4 regions of the Gordonia sihwensis genome follow, and region 3 is predicted to be linked to each of the others. Evidence: predicted binding sites of a transcription regulator. Region 3 holds the regulator's gene; each other region holds the start of a gene.

Region 1 (4,827 bases), 620 kb from region 3:
GGGTGAGATGCCGGTGGAGAGCGCGTCGACGGCCGTGAGTTCCACCTCCGACATGCCGGGCAGCGTCGGGGTCGCCCGCGGTGGCGGCACGTCGAGCTGGTCTTCGCGCAGTCCCGAGGCGGCACCGGCCTCCCACAGCGCCTGTCTGCGATCCAGACCGAGGCTCTCGAACGCGCCCGCGGTCGCGAGAGCCTCCAGCTGCGCCGTCGTCGCATTCACACGCCGGGACAGATCCGCCACCGAGACGAACGGACCGCCGCAGGTCCGCTCCTCGACGATCCTCGTCGCGAGGTCGTCGGACAGTCCGCGCACCGCACTCAGGCCGATCCGCACGTCGAGCCCGTCGTTCTCCAGACTCGCGTGGGAGAGCGAGGAGTTCACATCTGGTCGGTGCACCTGGACGCCGTGCCGCCGGGCATCGGCGACCAGCGACTGCGGCGAGTAGAAGCCCATCGGCTGGGCGCGCAGCAGCGCCGCGCAGAAGGCCGCCGGATGATGGAGTTTGAACCACGCGGAGTAGAAGACCAGCGACGCGAAACTCTGTGAATGACTCTCCGGGAAACCGAAATTCGCGAACGCGGCCATCTTCTCGTAGATGCGGTCGGCGAGGTCGCCGGTGATGCCGTGTCTCTCGCGCATCCCGTCGTAGAACCGTGTGCGGAGCCGCTGCATCTTCTCCGGCGACCGTTTGGATCCCATCGCACGACGCAACTGGTCGGCCTCCGCGGCGCCGAAACCCGCGACATCGCGCGCCACCTGCATCAGCTGCTCCTGGAACAGTGGAATGCCGAGGGTGCGCCCGAGTGCGTCCTCCATCGACGGATGATCGCAGTGCGGCTCCTCCAGCCCGTTGCGCCGGCGGATGTACGGATGCACCGAACCGCCCTGGATCGGCCCCGGCCGGATCAGCGCCACCTCGACGACGAGGTCATAGAAGTTCCGCGGTTTCAGCCGCGGCAGGGTCGCCATCTGCGCCCGTGACTCCACCTGGAAGACGCCGACCGAATCGGCGCGGCACAGCATGTCGTAGACGGCCTCCTCGGTCAGGTCGAGCCGTGCCAGATCCACCCGCACGCCCTTGTGCTCGGCGACGAGATCGATCATGTAGTGCAGTGCCGACAGCATGCCCAGGCCCAGCAGATCGAACTTCACCAAGCCGACCGCCGCGCAGTCGTCCTTGTCCCACTGCAGGATGCTGCGGTTCTCCATCCGGGCCCATTCGGTGGGGCAGACGTCGGCGATCGGCCTGTCGCAGATCACCATTCCGCCCGAGTGAATCCCCAGATGTCTCGGCAGCGAGGAGATCTGCGCGGCGAGCTCGCGGACGTCGTCGGGCGCGGAGTCGGGGATCTTGCTCCAGGCGTCCTGCTGTCCGGGGGCGTACCCGAGCGCCCGGGCCATATCGCGCACGGCCGACCGCCCGCGGTAGGTGATGACATTGGCGACCTGTGCGCTGTGACTGCGCCCGTGCTTGGCGTAGACGTGCTGGATCGCCTCCTCACGGCGGTCGGACTCGATGTCGACGTCGATGTCCGGCGGACCGTCCCGCTCGGGTGAGAGGAATCGCTCGAACAGCAGATGGTTGGCGACCGGGTCGACGTTGGTGATCCCGAGCGCGTAGCAGACCGCCGAGTTCGCCGCGCTGCCCCGGCCCTGACACAGGATGTCGTTGTCCTTGCAGAACGAGACGATGTCGTGCACCACGAGGAAGTAGCCGGGGAAGGTCAGCGTCTCGATGATCGCCAGCTCGTGGTCGATCTGCCGGTACGCGTCGGGACGCTGCTCCCTGGTGCCGTAACGCTCGCGGGCTCCCCGTTCGGTGAGTGCGCGGAGCCAACTGGCCTCGGTGTGGCCGTCGGGGACGTCGAAGGGCGGCAGGTTCGGGGCGATCAGCCCGAGCGAGAAGGCGCATTCCTCCGCGAAGGCGACGGCGTTGTCGATGGCTTCACGGTGGGCGGGCATCAGCCGGAGCATCTCGTCTCCGCTGCGCAGGTGCGCCCCGCCCACCCCGGGCATCCAGCCGTCGATGGTCGCGATATCGGTCCGGGCGCGCACCGCCGCCATCGCCGTCGCGAGTCGGCCGTTCTCCGGCGCGGCGAAGTGCGCGCCGGTGGTCGCGACTGTCGGCACCCGATGGGATGCGGCCAGTGACGCCAGAATCGCATTGCGTTCGTCGTCGTCCGACCCGGCACCGGGGCTCAGCTCGACGGCGACGTTCCCGGCCCCGAAACGGTCGATCATCGTCCCGAGCGCGGTGTCGGCGGCCCGCCGGCCGCCGCGGTCGAGCGCCCGGCGCACCGCACCCTTGCGGCACCCGGTCAGAACCAGCCAGTCGCCGTCGGCGGCGTACTCGGTGATCGCGTCGGCGTCGTAGCGCAACAGCCCCTTCTCGCCACCGCTCATATGCGCGTCGGCGATGACGCGGGAGAGCCGGCGGTAGCCCTCGGCGCGGCGTGCGAGGACCAACAGGTGCTCCCCCGGCGGGTCCACCGCACCGGCGCGGGCACTGTCTCGCTGCAGCGAGAGTTCGGCGCCGAACACCGTCGGCATGCCGAACTCGCGGGCCGCTTCGGCGAATCGGACGACACCGTAGAAGCCGTCGTGATCGGTCAGCGCGAGCCCGCGCAGCCCCAGCCGCTGCGCCTCCTCGACCATGGCCTCGGGCATCGACGCGCCGTCGAGGAAGCTGTAGGCACTGTGCGCGTGCAGCTCGGCGTACGGCACCGTCGATGCGCCGAACTCGATGTCGGTGGCCTGGTACGGGCCCCGCTTACGCGACCATGCCGGCGAATCGCCGCCGTCCCCCGGCGGCCCCGCGCCGTTGAACGTGGGCGGAAACGTCTCACCGAGCCGGTCGCCGCGCGCAGGCGCACGCCCCGACAGCACTCGCTCCATCTCCGACCAGGTCGGAGGCCCGTTGTTCCATCCCACACACCGATGATAGAACATATGTTCGACATCTGCCTTGCCGTGGCCCGCCCCGGCCACACCCCAAACGCGTGCCAGAGACCGGACCGACGCACGAATTACCGCTGTCAATCATTCACATCGGTATCTCTCTGTGAGACTCTGGGCCGGTGACGAGCTATTTCGTGACCGGCGGCAGCGGCTTCATCGGCCGTCGAGTCGTCGCGCGCCTGCTGGCCCGCGACGAGCAGGCCCGGGTGTACGCGCTCGTGCGCACCGGATCACTGCAGCGATTCGCCGCCGCCATGGAGAGGATCGACGGCGGCGACCGCGTCGTCGCCGTCGCCGGCGACCTCACACACGAAGGCCTCGGCCTGCACGGATCCGACGTCGACGAGGTCGACCACGTGATCCACCTGGCCGCACTGCACGACCTCACCGCCGAGGAGGCCGACCTGCGGGCGGTCAACGTCGACGGCACCCGCAGGGTCGCCGAGTTCGCTCTCGCCCGCGGCGCGCTCCTGCACCATCTCTCCTCGATCGCGGTGGCCGGCGACCATCGCGGCGACTTCACCGAGACCGACTTCGACCTCGGCCAAGGCCTGCCGACCGAATGCCACCGCACCGTGTTCGACGCCGAACGCGTCGTGCGGGAGACCGAGGGTCTGCGCTGGCGGGTGTATCGGCCGTCGGCCGTCGTCGGAGACTCCGTCACCGGACAGGTCGACAGGGCCGACGGCCCCTACTACTTCTTCGGTCACCTCGCCGTGCTCAGTCAGCTGCCCTCGTTCCTGCCGCTGCCGATCCCCGATCCGGGGCCCCTCAACGTCGTCCCCGTCGACTTCGTCGCCGAGGCGATGGTTGCGCTGACCGATGTGCAGGACGGCCGGAGCGGGCTCGTGTTCCATCTCGCCGACCCCGACCCACGCTCGATCACCGACCTGTTCAACGCCCTGTCACCGGCCTTCGACGGACCGTGGGCCTTCACCGCACTGCCTTCGGGGCTGGTGAGGCCGATGCTGGCCGCCAGCGGTCGCGGACTGCTGCGGCCCGGCCGCGACCTGATCGCCGAACAGACCGGCGTCCCACCCGCGATCCTCGACGTCGCCTCCCTTCCCGTGGTGTTCCGCAGCGACGCGACCGCCGCCGAACTCGACACGCTCGGTGTGAGACTGCCCGACCTGGACGAGTACGCACCCCGACTGTGGCGGTACTGGTACGAGAATCTCGATCCGGCCCGTCACCGCCGGAACGATTCGCGGGGCCCGCTGGTCGGCAAGAACATCTTGATCACCGGGGCGTCGTCGGGAATCGGCCGCGCGACCGCCCGCATGTGCGTGCGCCGCGGCGCCAACGTCTTCCTGGTGGCCCGCGACGCCGATCGGCTGATCGAGACCGCCGCCGAACTCGACGCGGAGGTTCCCAAACCCGGGCTGCCCGTCGGACGCGCGTACGCCTATCCCGTCGACATCACCGACGAGGCCGCGGTGCAGACCCTTGTGAAGTCGGTGATCTGCGAGCACGGCCATGTGGACGTGCTGGTCAACAACGCAGGCCGGTCCATCCGACGGGCGACCGCGAACGCGGTGACCAGGTCGCACGACTATCACCGGATGATGGCCGTCAACTACTTCGGCGCCGTCTATCTCACGCTCGCCCTGCTGCCGCACATGATCGAGCGGCAGTCCGGACACATCGTCAACGTGTCCTCGATCGAAGTCCAAAGCCGCGCACCGCGATTCGGCGCGTACGCCGCGTCGAAGGCCGCACTGGAGGCGTTCAGCGACGCCACCGGTGCCGAGACCCTCTCCGATCACGTCACGTTCAGCAATGTGCGCATCCCGTTGACCCGAACGCGGATGATCGTTCCGACCAACGCCTACGACAGCGCTCGGGGGATCTGGAGCGTCGACAAGGCCG
Region 2 (4,827 bases), 1.8 Mb from region 3:
GTTGACCCGCACCGTGAAGCTCAACACGCTGAACCAGCACACCGGCATCGCGAACTTCGCAGGGATGTTCAACAAGACCGACTACACCGTCTCCGGCACCTGCGTCGGAACCAAGGCGACCGAGCCGTCGGACGAGCCGGGAGACGCGAAGTCCGGAGAAGCGAAGTCCGACGCCGCCGAGACCGGCGAGCAGATCACCACCAACCTCCTCGGCGGGACCAACAAGGTCGTCGTGAAGGTCGACAACTCGGTGAACTCGAACTACGCGCAGTGCTTGCAGATCGTCAAGGGTGTGTCGTGGGATCTCGGCCTCCGCGGCGCACCGCTGGAGACCGTCATGAAGATCGCCACGACCTTCTGCCCGCGGTAGCCGCCGCAGTCACGCGGCTGCCGGCGCCGACGTGAGCGTCCTGCGCGCGTTCGACCGCAACTCCCTTCGCGGCCGGTTCGGCTGGTCGGTGTCCGCAGGCTCACGGAACCAGGGATACCGATCGTGGCCGATGAAGACCTCCCACCCCGATTTATGAATCAGCGTGTGGTGCATCCGGCACAGCAGAACGCTGTTGTCGAGCGACGTCTCTCCACCCTGCGACCACGGAATGCAGTGATGCGCATCGGTCCATCCGACGGGCCGGCCGCACCCTGGGAATGCGCACCCTCGATCTCGCACTTCGAGTGCCCTTCTGATCCCCGCCGTGACCAGCCGCTGTTCACGGCCGACGTCCAGCGGCACCGACTCGCCGTCGATCACGATGCGCCGCACCGCCGCATCGCAGAGAACCAGACCCACCGTCGCGGACGACACCGGCCCGGTGTAGCCGAGCGACGAGACCCTCTGCTCCGTCTCCGACCGCCTGCCACTCACACGTTCCTCCGTGCGACTCGGCACGACCAGAGTGACGTGCGGAAGGACGCCGCCGCTCGACGGGCGATCGCGTCCGCTGAGGAAGGAGCGGACTATCTGCCCGAACGCATCTGCACGCCGCCGTCCCACCGCGCGCGGATCGGGTGAGCCGTCCGGCAGCGGCACCGGTCGGCACAACCGATCCAGCGCCGCGCTGAGTTCCTCTCCGGTGAGCACATCCACGTCGAGCGTCGCCGAGATCCGACCGTCGGCCCCGACTGCCAGACTCATCTCATTGAGCTCCGAGTTCTCCGCGACCGGCACCGAGTCCGGATCGGATTCATCGAGCTCCGGAGCCCATTCGAGCGCGAGTTCCCGCGCTCGGCGAGCCACACCCGCCGGAGTCTCCTGCACCGTCAGCCGCCGAGCCAGATCCTCACGCGCCGCGGAGTCGAGCGGGATCCGCTTCTCCACGAACGCGATCCCGCGTCCGACAGCATCGACGTGTTCCACTGAGACACCGCCTGCGCGCGCCTGCCGCGACAACGACGGGAGCGTCGCCGCGACGCCACCCACCCGAGCGAGACGATGTGCCGCCGCCGGCGAGTGACCGAGTCCTTTCAACAGGTCGACGACCGATCTCACTCGCTTGCGAGTCGGAAGCCCCGATCGCGCGGCAGCCTCCGACACTCCAGCCAACGCCGTCGTCGTCAGATTGAGCAAGCGGGTCAACTCCGCCATCAACACGAGGAGTTCGCGGTCGTCGACGCCAGCGCGAGCCACCGAGTCGATCAGTCGCGCGAGCGAACCTCCCGACTCGCCTCCCATTGCCGGAGACAATTCGTCCGACAGACGATCGGCGAACTCCTTCACAGCTTCAGTCAGATTCATGATTCCCCCTTTCGCACGGCCTCCCTCGCCGCGATCGATTCGCAACGCACTGCATCACGCAACAAGCACGCCAGGGTCGCTCAACAGTCACCCCGAGCCGGGTGCCGGTCCGACGAATCCGAACCGGCACCCGACCCCATCTGCACTTTCGATTCTCAAAGAACTCGAAGCATCCCCCGAAGAGACCTTCACGCTCGATCTGTGATCTATGCTACATTCTACTTCTAGATCGCACAAGTGTTCGATTCGCCGGGTGGGGTCTCATCCATGGACTCGTACCCAGGAAGGATTATTCCTAGGCAACTACCGGGCCTGGGCCACGTCAACAGAAGTGGGAAGACTGGATGCAGCGGCCGACAGAGACATACCCATCACATGATCGGCCGAGAATCGACAGAGAGGCGAGCACGTGTCCAACGGCATCAAGCACATCAAGTTCCAGAACCCGGACATGTTCTGGGAGATCGCGGCGGACCTCTACTTTCCGCCGTCGTTCGACGAATCCAAGAAGTACCCGACCGTCATCAGCGCGCATCCGATCGGCAGCTGCAAGGAGCAGACCGCGGGCAACATCTACGCCACGCGCCTGGCCGACGAGGGCTACGTGGTCATCGCCTTCGACGCCAGCTTTCAGGGTGAGAGCGGCGGCACCCCACGGCTGATCGAGGATCCGACCCAGCGTGTGGAGGACTTCCGCCGGGTGGTCGACTACCTCACGACGCTCCCCTACGTCGACACCGACCGAATCGGCGCGCTGGGTGTGTGCGGCGGCGGCGGATACGTGCTCGCTTCGGCGCAGAGCGAGAAGCGGATCAAGACAGTTGTCTCGATCACCGGCGTGAACTACGGTCGCATGGTCCGCGAGAACGCGGCGGCAGCCGGCGGCCCGGTGGCCGCGCTCAAACAGATCGCCGAGCAGCGCACCGCCGAGGCCGCGGGAGCCGAGGGCGCGATCAGTGCTGCTCTGCCGCCATCGGCCGAGGCCGCGCAGCAGATCGGCGACATCGACGTCGTCGAGGCCTGCGACTACTACTGCACCCCGCGCGGACAGTCCGCGAACGGCAAGGCGATCTTCGACGTCGCACACGGCGCGTCGGCCATGGTGTGGGACGCCTTCGCCTTCGCCGAGACGCTGCTGACCCAGCCGATCATGGTCGTCGTCGGCGACAAGCCCGGAGCATTCGGCGCCTACCGCGACGGATTCGAGATCAACCGCCGCGCGGCGTCCGAGGTCAAGGAACTGGTGGTGCTCCCCGGCGTCTCGCACTACGACCTGTACGACCAGCCGCGGGGTGCGGGTGCGGCATTGGAGAAGGTCATTCCCTTCCTGGCCGCGAACCTCTGATCCATCCGACACGACGGAGGTCCCGCACTCGAAACCCGAGTGCGGGACCTCTGTGCGATTCCGTCGGTACCGCTCAACCGGCGGATCTCAACCGATGAGATTCAACGAGGCTCGGCTCAGCCGACCACGAGGGTCTCACCGTCGCCGCTGACGTCCACCGGGACGGTGTCGCCGTCGCGGACCCTGCCGGCCAGCAACGCCTTCGCGAGCTGGTCGCCGATGGCCTGCTGCACCAGGCGACGCAGCGGACGCGCACCGTAGAGCGGATCGAATCCGCGTTCGGCCAGCCATTCCTTGGCCTTCGGCGTCACCTCCAGTTCGAGACGACGCTGGTGCAGACGCTTGGCCAGGTTGTCGAGCTGGATGTCGACGATCCGGACCAACTGCTCGGGCGAGAGGGAGTCGAAGATGACCACATCGTCGAGCCTGTTGATGAACTCCGGCTTGAACGCCGCGCGGACGGCCGCCATCACCTGATCCTTGTCACCGCCGGCGCCCAGGTTGGACGTCAGGATGAGGATGGTGTTGCGGAAGTCCACCGTGCGTCCCTGACCGTCGGTCAACCGCCCCTCGTCGAGCACCTGCAGCAGCACGTCGAAGACGTCCGGGTGAGCCTTCTCGACCTCGTCGAACAGGACCACCGAGTACGGACGACGACGCACCGCCTCGGTCAGCTGGCCACCGGCTTCGTACCCCACGTACCCGGGAGGCGCACCGACGAGCCGCGCGACGCTGTGCTTCTCGCCGTACTCGCTCATGTCGATCCTCACGATCGCTCGTTCGTCGTCGAACATGAACTCGGCCAGGGCCTTCGCCAGCTCGGTCTTGCCGGTTCCGGTGGGACCGAGGAACAGGAACGAGCCCAGCGGACGGTTGGGATCGGCGACGCCCGCGCGAGCGCGTCGGACCGCGTCGGAGACGGCCTTGACCGCCTCGAGCTGACCGATGACTCGCTTGCCCAGCTCGTCCTCCATGCGCAGCAGCTTGGCCGTCTCACCCTCGAGCATCTTGCCCGCGGGCACGCCCGTCCACGCCGAGACCACCTCGGCGACCTGGTCGGGACCGACCTCCTCCTGCAGCATCACGTCCTCGTCGGGATCGGTGCCGCTCTTCTCGATCGCGGCCTCCAACTCCTTCTCGAGGCCGGGGATCCGGCCGTACCGGAGCTCGGCGGCCCTCCCGAGATCACCGTCGCGCTCGGCCCGCTCGGCCTCGCCGCGCAGACGCTCCAGTTCCTCCTTCACATCGCGGACGGCGTCGATGGCGGTCTTCTCCGACTGCCAACGGGCCGACAGCTCGTTGAGCTTCTCGCGGTGATCGGCCAGCTCGCGGCGCAATGCCTCGAGTCGTTCCTTGGACGCGGCGTCGGTCTCCTTCTCCAAGGCGACCTCCTCCACTTCCAGGCGCCGGACGATGCGCTCCACCTCGTCGATCTCGACCGGACGCGAGTCGATCTCCATCCGCAACCGGGACGCGGCCTCGTCGACCAGGTCGATCGCCTTGTCGGGCAGGAACCGCGACGTGATGTAGCGGTCGGAGAGCGTCGCGGCAGCCACCAGAGCCGAGTCGGTGATGCGCACGCCGTGATGCACCTCGTACCGGTCCTTGAGTCCGCGAAGGATGCCGATGGTGTCCTCCACCGACGGCTCACCGACGTACACCTGCTGGAACCGGCGTTCGAGGGCCGCGTCCTTCTCGATGTACTTGCGGTACTCCTCGAGCGTGGTGGCACCGACCAGCCGCAGCT
Region 3 (4,827 bases):
GTCAGCCTGTACGGAGTTCCCCTGGTGGCACAGCGCCGCGTGAACTACGGGTCGATCGACCCGAAGACCTCGCGCGAGATCTTCATCCAGGAGGCACTGGTCGCCGGACGCTGGCGTAACCGTCATGCGTTCTTCGCCCACAACGCCGAGTTGCTCCGCGACGCGTCCGAGACCGAACATCGCGCGCGGCGTAGGGACCTGCGCATCTCCGACGACGAGCTCTTCGAGTTCTACGCGGCGCGCATACCGTCCACCGTGGTGTCGACACGGCATTTCGACTCGTGGTGGAAGAAGGCGGGCCGCACCGATCCGGCGCTGCTCAACCTCCGGCCCGAGGACTTGCTCGGAGACGACGTCCCCACGGCCGCCGACTATCCGGCCGCCTGGCAGCAGGGCGAGACCCGCCTGGAGCTCCGCTACCACTTCGAGCCCGGCGCACCCGATGACGGCGTGACCGCGATCATCCCCGAGCCGCTCCTGGCACATGTGCGAGACACCGGATTCGACTGGCTCGTACCCGGGATGCGCGCCGAACTCGCGACGCAGCTGATCAAGTCGTTGCCCAAGGGTCTGCGCAAGTCCATGTCCCCGGCGTCCCGGTACGCCGAACTCGCTCTCAGCCGACTCTCGGTGCGCAGCGAGCCACTGCTCACCGGCCTGGCTCGCGAGCTGTCGTCGATCAGCGGGGTCACCCTGGCTCCGCGCGATTTCAATCCGTCGGCACTCCCCCCGCATCTGCGGATGCACTTCGCAGTCACCGGCACAGACGGCGCGATCATCGCCCGCGGCGACCGGCTCGCCGCGCTTCGCACCGACCTGTCTGCCGACGCCGACCGCGACCGCCGTGCGCCCCTGCACCGCGAATGGACCGCCGACGGTCTGGGCACCCTCGCCGACTCCGAGACGGCGACCGTTGCGGGACAGACGATCACCCGCTATCCCACGCTCGCGACCGTGCCGGGACAGGGCGTACGCATCGCGAAGGCCGCCACCTCCACCGAGCGCGACGCCGGCATCGCCGCCGCCGCCGGAGAACTCCTGCGCCTCGCGATCGCGCCGCCCAGCCGCAAGCTGGCGTCGACTCTGCCGCCGCCGGCCAAGCTCGCGCTGAGCCAGAGCCCGTATCCGGACGTGGACGCGTTGCTGGCCGACTGCACGGCACGGGCGGTCACCGACACCCTGGCACGGGAGCCGGAGTTGGCCGCGCTGCGCAGTCCCGGTGACTTCGGCGCGCTCTCGGCGCGGCTGGGGCCGGTGATCCGGTCGCGCGCACCCGAGTACTTCGACGCCGCCGTCGCGGCGCTCGCCGAATACTCCCCGGTGCGCCGGGCCGTCGACGCCCGGTCCGGGACTCTCGCCGCCGACGACGTCTCCGATCAGGTCAACGATCTGATCTTCGACGGCTTCGTCGGCGCGACGGCATTGGAGCATCTGCGCTCGCTGCCGCGCTATCTCACCGCCGCACGGCTGCGCCTCGAGTCCCTCAACACCGCCGCCGGCCGGGACAACGAGGCGATGGGCGCCATCGACAGGGTGGTGGCAGTCTGGAATAGGCGCCTCGCCCAGCTTCCGGCCGCACGCCACGAGGCGCTGAACGAGTTGGTGCAGTGGCGCCTGGAGGAACTCCGCGTGAGCCTGTTCGCTCAGCAGCTCGGCACCAACGGTCCAGTCTCCGAGCAGCGGATAATCAAGGCGATCGACAAGTTCAGCTGACTGCTCGGGGCGGTGGCTGACTGCTCGGACCGGCGGCGCCGGTGCCGTGAGTGTCAGTGACGGTCGCGGCGCAGCGAATCGATCTCGCGCTGGAAGTCGTCGGCCGACTCGAACGACCGGTAGACCGAGGCGAACCGCAGATAGGCCACCTCGTCGAGGTCGCGCAGCGGACCGAGGATCGCGAGACCGACCTCATTGCTCGGTATCTCGGCCGAACCCGACGAGCGCACGGTGTCCTCCACCTGCACCGCTAGCTTCGCCAGTGCGTCCTCGTCCACCTGACGGCCCTGGCAGGCGCGGCGCACGCCCTGCATCACCTTCTCGCGACTGAAGGGCTCGGAGATGCCGTTGCGCTTCACCACGGACAGCACAGCCGTCTCGACCGTGCTGAACCGCCGCCCGCATTCATTGCACGACCTGCGGCGACGGATCACCTGGCCGTCGTCGGCGACTCGGGAGTCGACGACACGGGTGTCGTCGTTCTTGCAGAACGGGCAGCGCATGCCATGACAATACCCGCCCGCCTCAGCCGTACTGCGGGGCGATAAGCGCTTGTCCGACATGCAGTCCCGATGTCTCGAGGCCGTTCAGGTCGCGCAGCTGGGCGATGACGCCGGCGGACGGCAACTCCGGAGCGATCCGCTCAGCGAGCGCGGTGAGCGACTCCCCCGACCGGACGTACACCACGTGCGTCGCCGCCGGCGACTCCGGCGTCGCCGCATCCTGGTAGCCCGCTCCGACGAGGGCGAGCAGCCACACCATGCCGGCGAGGGTGCCGCCGACCACCGCGGCCCCGGCCCACCGGCGCCTGCGGTACACCGCGGGCGACAGCGCGGTCCGGCCGGCCGGCGGCGCATCGAACATCACTCGCCGGTCCGCGACCGGGCGACGCCGCTCGGGGCGGCCGGTCGGGAAGCACGTTCCGCTCGAGTCGCCTCGCCCCGCTCCGCGTACTCCCCGATCACGGACCAGCGAGCCACGGACCAGCGGGATGTCGCAGGTCATCGCCGACGCGGTGGAGTGCGCAGCAGTGGAGTGCGCAGCGGTGGAGTGCGCAGCGGTGGAGCGCACAGCGGTGGCGCGTCCGGTCGGGGCGGGTGCCGTCCTCGTGCTCATGACTCGTCTCCAATCGATCGCGTGTTCGAAGCACTCTTGTTCGATAGTTAACACGAGGGGTCCGACAAACGCCGACACGCGTCGAACAATTGTTTGAGTTTTGTGACCTACTCAACTAGCCTTTGGACCATCGATCGAACACAGCTGACGAAAGGCCCGACCGTGACCGACACGCCCGATCCGATGCTCTCCACCGCGACGCTCGAGGCCTCATTGACCCAGCGTCAGCGCGAGGTGCTCGAGGTCATCCGTCAGTCGGTCCGCGAGCGCGGCTACCCGCCGAGCATCCGTGAGATCGGCGAGGCCGTCGGACTCACCTCCACGTCGTCGGTGGCCCATCAGCTCCGCACGCTCGAGCGCCGCGGCCTTCTCAAGCGCGATCCGCACCGTCCGCGTGCGGTGAACGTTCGGGACGATCAGCGGACACCGCCCTCGGGCGGTGCCGAGGCCGACGGAGAGTCACTCCCCACGCCGACCTTCGTTCCGGTGCTCGGCCGGATCGCCGCCGGCGGACCGATTCTCGCCGAACAGGCCGTGGAGGAGGTCTTCCCGATGCCGCGCGAACTGGTCGGCGACGGTTCCCTGTTCATGCTTCGCGTGGTCGGCGAATCGATGATCGACGCGGCGATCTGCGACGGCGACTGGGTGGTCGTGCGCCAGCAGAACGTGGCGGAGAACGGTGACATCGTCGCCGCGATGATCGACGGCGAAGCCACCGTGAAGACCTTCAAGCGCACCGACGGTCACGTCTGGCTCATGCCGCACAACGAGCATTTCGAGCCCATCCCCGGCGACGACGCCGCCATCCTCGGCAAGGTCGTCACGGTGATGCGCCGTATCTGAGGCGCCCGGCCGGCCTCAGCGGGACATCACACCTCGCCGGCCAGAACCGCGCGAACCGCCTCGCGCGCCTGTGACGGACTCGTCGCGGCGATCGCGGCGGACGCCGCATCGCGGCACTGATCCATGGTGACGGTACCCAGCTTCAGTCCCACCGCGGCCGACGCCGCAGGCGCGGACGACAACGACGTCACACCCATCCCGACCAGCACACATGCCAGCAACGGATCGGCAGCCGCCTCGCCGCATACGCCCACGGGCTTGCCCTGGTCCCGACCGGCGTCCCCGACCCGCTGTATCAGCGCGAGTACCGCCGGCTGCCACGGGTCGGTGAGCGCCGCCAGCTCCGGCGACATCCGGTCCGCCGCCATCGTGTACTGGGTCAGGTCGTTGGTGCCGATCGAGACGAAGTCCACTTCGGCGAGGATCGCGTCGGCGAGGATCGCCGCCGACGGCACCTCGATCATCACCCCCGGCACCAGACCGCGTTCCCGAACCCGCGCGGCGAATTCGCGCGCCTCGTCGACCGTGGCGATCATCGGTGCCATCACCCACGGCGTCGCACGGCCGTCGTCGCGCGCCGCCTCCGCCAGCGCATCGAGCTGGTTGTTGCGGATGTCCGGATACGTCTGCACGATGCGGTTGCCGCGGACTCCCATCGCCGGATTCGGCTCGTCGGAGTGGGCGACGAACTTCAGTGGCTTGTCCGAGCCCGCGTCGAGGGTGCGGATCACCACCTTGCGCCCGGGAAAGGCGTCGATCACCTCCCGGTAGAGCTCTACCTGCTGGGCGACGGTGGGCTCGGCCGCGCGGTCCAGGAAGGCCAGTTCGGTTCGGAACAGTCCGACGCCCTCCACCGGCGCCTGCGCCGCCGACCGAGCGGACACGCCGTCGGCCACGTTGGCCAGGATCGCGACCGCGTGCCCGTCCGCCGTGCGGCCCGGCCCGCGCCAGGCCGCCGTCTCGGCCGCCCGCGTCGCCGCGGCCGTCACGGCGTCCGAGATGAGTCCGGCGTCCGGGGCGGCCCCCACCGTTCCCGCGTCCCCGTCCACGTAGCCCATGGCTCCGGAGGGGATCTCATCGAGTTCAGCGGCGGCGACCACGCACGGAATACCGAGTTGGCGAGCAATGATCGCCGTGTGGCTGCTGGGGCCGCCG
Region 4 (4,827 bases), 680 kb from region 3:
GAACGGCTCGCGAAGGCGGCGGGCGACGGACCGGAGGAGAATCGGGCCGACGTGCGTGCGGTCGGCATCGACCTGTGCACGGAGGCCTCGTTGCGGCTCATCTCCGAAGGGGTGCCGTGCCTGCACTTCTGCAGCCTCAACTTCGCGAAGGCGACCAGCGAGGTGCTCGAGCGCATCGGCATCGACACGCGCGGGGCACTGGCCGGCGTCTGAGACGTGCGGTCCGCCGGAGAGGGCGACCGCGCGCGGACGGCGTCAGTCGGCGCCGCGCCCGGATGTCTCGCGCTCGGGCTTCGGGGACTCCTCGTCGGACTGCGGCGCCTCGGGCTTGCGCTTCGGGCGTCCCGGACGGGGTGAGCGGTCCCGATTCTGGTAGGCCGCGTACACGACCATCGCGACGATGATCGCGCACAGCAGGAACATGAACCAGGTCCAACTGGGCACGGCGGCGGTCGCCGGATCCGCGTACTCCGAATCGGCCTGCAGGTCGACGTTCTGTCCCGGGGTGGGCGTCCAGACCACCGTGTCGTCGCCCGCCTGATGACCGTTGGTCGCGACCACCTCACCGCCGAACGTGATCGACAGGGAGAAGTACACGCTGCCGGGATCGGCGTCCGTCAGCGAGGCCGAGCCGCGGAAACGGACGATGTCGCCGCTGCGGGACGATTTGAGATGGACCGTCGCGGACGGGTCGGGGAGGGCGGCGGCGATGATGTCGCCGAGCTGGCTGAACTGACCCGCAGAGAGTCTGTCGAAGGTGAGCTCGGAACCGACCTTGCCGTCGGGCGACGGCGCGGCCTGTCCGCCGGGGCGCGAACTCTGCGTCGACGGGGCGGGTACGGCACTGCTCTCATCCGACTTCTCCGGGAAGTCGGTGGTCCAGACCTGGCCGCTGAGCGAGGCCGGGATGTCGAAGGACGGCTTCTGCGGATGCTGATCCGGTGACGTGGCGATGATGACCGTGCCGGAGAACTGGTCGCCGACCGTGGTCGACTTGGTGAGACAACCGGTGAGCACGGGGATCAGTGCCAACAGTCCGGCTAGGGCGAGCGCGGTGCGGCGGAACGAGGTCACCGACTCATCGTGCCAGAAGAGATGCGCCAACCTGCGCAGTGTCGTCATCGGTGCGTCGGACGGACCGCGGGCGGCCGGTCATCGCGGCGGGGGACCGGCGTCCGGAAGAGGGAGCGGGCGTCCGAGGAAGGCGAACGGCCGGGCGTCTCCGGCGAAGGTGAAGTGCCGCAGGACATCCTCGAAGCCGAGGCGGCGGTAGAGGCCCCAGGCGCGATTGGCCTCACCCTGGACTTCGGGCGTCGAGAGGAGGACCTTGCTCTCCGGTCTGCCCGAGAGCAGCGATGTCAGGAGCCGTTGGCCGACGCCGCGGCCCTGACCGGCCGGATGCACATGCAGTTCGGTGAGTTCGAAGTAGTCGCGCATGAACTCGCGCGCGTCGGCGGGCCGGGTTCCGGCCTGTAGCAGTCCCGAATACAGCTGGCGGTTCCACCACTGGTCCGGTGCACCGCGGTAGCCGTACGCCACCCCGACGAGGATCTCGCGATCCGAGAGCGCCAGCGGTGCGCGCACGCGCAGCCGGGAGTACGTGGGCCGGAGCGAGTCGAGCGCGGACAGCGTCGCGAACGCGCCGAAAGCCGACCACCCGGGGCGCGCGATGTGATCGCGCCACAGCGGCAACCGGTGGGCTTCGCTTCCGCGGGGGTAGTGCATGGCGGTGATGTAGGTGTGCACAGCGGGATCGAGCCACAGGTGTGCCAGATCGGCCGGGAGGGGCGCGACGCGGATCGGGGAGGCGTCCAGTGACATGCCCGTTCCCTTCGTCGTCGGCTCGATTCGTCTGCGGCTGCCAGACTCTGGGAGCGTAGCGGCACTTGCCCATCGGCGTTCACACCGGCTACGGTTGACGCCTGTCGAACTGATGTTCGTATCGGTTGGGCGGTCCAGTGGCCCGGCGATGGGGAAGACATCGCCGGGCCACCGATCATCGGTGACGGGGTCCGCTGTCGAAGTCTTCGCGGGAGTGCCGGCGCCGTGCGACGGCCGGCCGTCGGGCCCGTCGTCGCAACACCTTCTTTGTCGTACCCCTCTGTCATGGTGTCGTCACGAGCCCGACAGAGCCGGGCGCCGACACGGAGGAGTTGGGATGGAGCGGTCAGCAGAACGGTCCGGGCGGCAGTTCGCCGGGTTGCATCTCGCACCCGCCCCGTCGGTGTCCGGTGCACAAGCCGATCACGGAGTCGACCCGCACGTGGTGCACCGCAGCCGCGATCTCCTGGATCGGGCAGAGGACCTGTTCGAGCAGGCGGCGTCGGTGGACGACGACGGGGCCGAGCGATTCCGGCTGTTCTATCTCGCGGCGATCCGAGCCGCCGGCGCGGTGCTGGAGATCTACGAGCCCTCGGGCCGCGTCCGCCGACGCCGCGGTGCGGCGGACGCGTGGAGTCGGATCAAGGAGCGTGCTCCCCAGTGCCGGGAACTCGCCGACTATTTCGGCGAACTCTCGACCATGCGCTCGCACGTCGAGGCGGGGCTGGTGCGCGCCGTCGATTCCACGTTCTGCGCGCGCGTGGAGCGCCGTGCGGTCGCGTTCCTGGACGTGGCCGACGCGACGCTGCTGGCGTACGAGCAGGGGAAGCTCACCTCGAAGCGTCCGGCGGCGCGCGGAACCGTCGCTTGAGTGCGCGGGATGATCGGCGTGATTGTGAACGCATCGTCGGCCAATGGTGGTCGAAGGGCGCTCGGGCTCGTACTATTGACATAGAGAGGCGAGAAGACGAAATCCTCGCCACGATCCAGTAAGGGAGGAGCGGTGCCGCTTTCAGAGCACGAGCAGCGCATGCTCGATGAGATAGAGAGCGCTCTCTACGCCGAAGACCCGAAGTTCGCGTCGAGCGTCACCCGCCACAAGGTGCGCTTGCCGAACGCGCGTCGTCGGATCGTGGTCGCTCTCGGGTTCCTCGCTGGACTCGCATTGCTGGTCGGCGGAATGATGGTCGACGTCGAGGTCGGCGGACTGAAGATCCTCAGCTTCGTCGGATTCCTGCTGATGTTCGGGGCCGCGGTCTTCGGCCTGATGGCTGGCCGCGGGCGGATCTCGGGTCCCGACGGCGCCTCCTCGTCGAAGAAGTCCGGAAAGGCCGCGAGCGGTCACGGCTCGTTGAGCCGACGGATGGAGGATCGCTTCAACCGTCGCTTCGAGCGGGACGACCGCGATCTGTAGAACCGGCCGTCGGCACCGGCGGCTGACGGCCTGACGCGCCCTGCGTCGACAACGATCTCCCTGGCGGGGTCGCAACTTCCGAAAGGAAGATGCGGCCCCGTTTTTCGTATCTCGGGAACGTCTGTCTCCGGGGTGTCCCCACAGCGTCCCACCCCGTCTCCCCACAGCGTCCCACCTCGTCTCCCCACAACGCCCCACCTACCGCTCTTGGTTGGTCTCACCAGTCACTTCGTTACCTTTTGACCCCTTTCGTAACGACACTAGTGAGCTGCGACACGTCAATGATTGCTGAGAATCCAGTGAAGCTTAGGCACTCTGACCTGCGCATATAGTTGATGGTGGGGAAACGGTGGGGCCTGCGGGGTGGAATGTGGTGGAAAGTGGGGTAGTGTGGGCATTACTGGGCGAGGGGGATACCGGAACCGCCGAACCCGGAAGGGTGAGGAGGTGTCGACGTGGCTCGTTTCGTCGGCACCTACACGCCCAAGCTCGATGACAAGGGGCGACTGACGTTGCCCGCGAAGTTCCGCGACGCGCTGGCAGGAGGAGTCATGGTCACACGCAGCCAGGACCGCAGCCTGTCGGTGTACCGGGCAGAGGAGTTCGACGCGATCGCCGAGAAGGCGGTCACCGCGTCGCGCAACGACCCGGAGGCCCGCGCTTTTCTGCGGTACTTCTTCGCCGGCGCCGACGAGCAGCGGCTCGACGGGCAGGGCCGCGTCAACCTCTCGGCCGAGCATCGCGACTACGCGGGGCTCACCAAGGAGTGCGTCGTCATCGGCTCGTACGACCACCTGGAGATCTGGGACGCGCAGAGCTGGCGCGACTACCAGGCCCAGCACGAGGAGGCGTTCTCCAACGCGGGATCGTCCGCCCTCGACTCGATCCTGTAACGGGATCGCGTCGACACACGTGAATTGAACATTCGGAGATCACGACTGCTGCGGTGAGTCGAGGCCTCGGCCCGATCGACCCTGACGTACTTCCCCAACGCCAGGTGCGCTCGGGCGGGGACCCCGTCTCATCGCAGGCCCACACCGCCGCAGTTCCACGGCATCGATGCCGGTGGTCTCCGGAGCGTCGCAGGGGGCGACGCCCAGAAGTTATCGGCACGGTTCTCACGGCAGCAGGGAGGGAGCGGGGTGAACGCACCGCGGCAAGGCGAACACGGACACGTTCCGGTGATGGCTGATCGCATGTTCGCGCTGCTGGAACCGGCTCTCACCCGTCGGTCGCCCGACGGCGGTGGCGCGGTCCTGGTGGACGGCACGCTGGGCGCCGGCGGCCACACAGAGTACTTCCTCGAACGCCTGGCGGGCCTGCACGTCGTCGGCATCGACCGCGACACATCGGCGATCGGCATCGCCTCCGAGCGTCTGCATCGCTTCGGAGACCGCGTGGAGTTCCACCACAATCGTTACGACGAGATCGAGTCGGTGGTCGCCGCCACCGGACGCGACGAGGTCGACGGGGTGCTTCTCGACCTCGGGGTCTCGTCGATGCAGCTGGACCGGGCCGAACGCGGGTTCGCGTACGCCGTCGACGCACCGCTGGACATGCGGATGAATCCCGACGACGAGCTGACAGCGGCT

The links. Region 3 encodes LexA, which represses DNA repair genes until DNA is damaged. Its sites were predicted from a motif close to CGAACANNTGTTCG; they were not measured.
Region 1: a site for LexA is predicted at 2,943-2,956, ahead of P5P27_RS05060 (error-prone DNA polymerase). Genes of this name have one in related genera too.
Region 2: a site for LexA is predicted at 1,966-1,979, ahead of P5P27_RS16690 (HNH endonuclease signature motif containing protein). Genes of this name have one in related genera too.
Region 4: a site for LexA is predicted at 1,927-1,940, ahead of P5P27_RS11320 (SAV_6107 family HEPN domain-containing protein). Genes of this name have one in related genera too.

Annotation. Positions count from the first base shown of each region.
Region 1 is NZ_CP121248.1:1,059,011-1,063,837, reverse strand. Features, by position in the region: gene P5P27_RS05060 (error-prone DNA polymerase) at 1-2,931, opposite strand, end outside; gene P5P27_RS05055 (SDR family oxidoreductase) at 3,078-4,827, shown strand, end outside.
Region 2 is NZ_CP121248.1:3,485,620-3,490,446, forward strand. Features, by position in the region: gene P5P27_RS16685 (hypothetical protein) at 1-370, shown strand, start outside; gene P5P27_RS16690 (HNH endonuclease signature motif containing protein) at 380-1,735, opposite strand; gene P5P27_RS16695 (alpha/beta hydrolase) at 2,145-3,080, shown strand; gene clpB (ATP-dependent chaperone ClpB) at 3,197-4,827, opposite strand, start outside.
Region 3 is NZ_CP121248.1:1,678,227-1,683,053, reverse strand. Features, by position in the region: gene hrpA (ATP-dependent RNA helicase HrpA) at 1-1,713, shown strand, start outside; gene nrdR (transcriptional regulator NrdR) at 1,767-2,216, opposite strand; gene P5P27_RS08125 (LysM peptidoglycan-binding domain-containing protein) at 2,239-2,829, opposite strand; gene lexA (transcriptional repressor LexA) at 3,013-3,672, shown strand; gene P5P27_RS08115 (putative PEP-binding protein) at 3,699-4,827, opposite strand, start outside.
Region 4 is NZ_CP121248.1:2,362,694-2,367,520, reverse strand. Features, by position in the region: gene P5P27_RS11335 (methylenetetrahydrofolate reductase) at 1-213, shown strand, start outside; gene P5P27_RS11330 (LppM family (lipo)protein) at 256-1,074, opposite strand; gene P5P27_RS11325 (GNAT family N-acetyltransferase) at 1,153-1,821, opposite strand; gene P5P27_RS11320 (SAV_6107 family HEPN domain-containing protein) at 2,159-2,692, shown strand; gene P5P27_RS11315 (DUF3040 domain-containing protein) at 2,825-3,235, shown strand; gene mraZ (division/cell wall cluster transcriptional repressor MraZ) at 3,691-4,128, shown strand; gene rsmH (16S rRNA (cytosine(1402)-N(4))-methyltransferase RsmH) at 4,420-4,827, shown strand, end outside.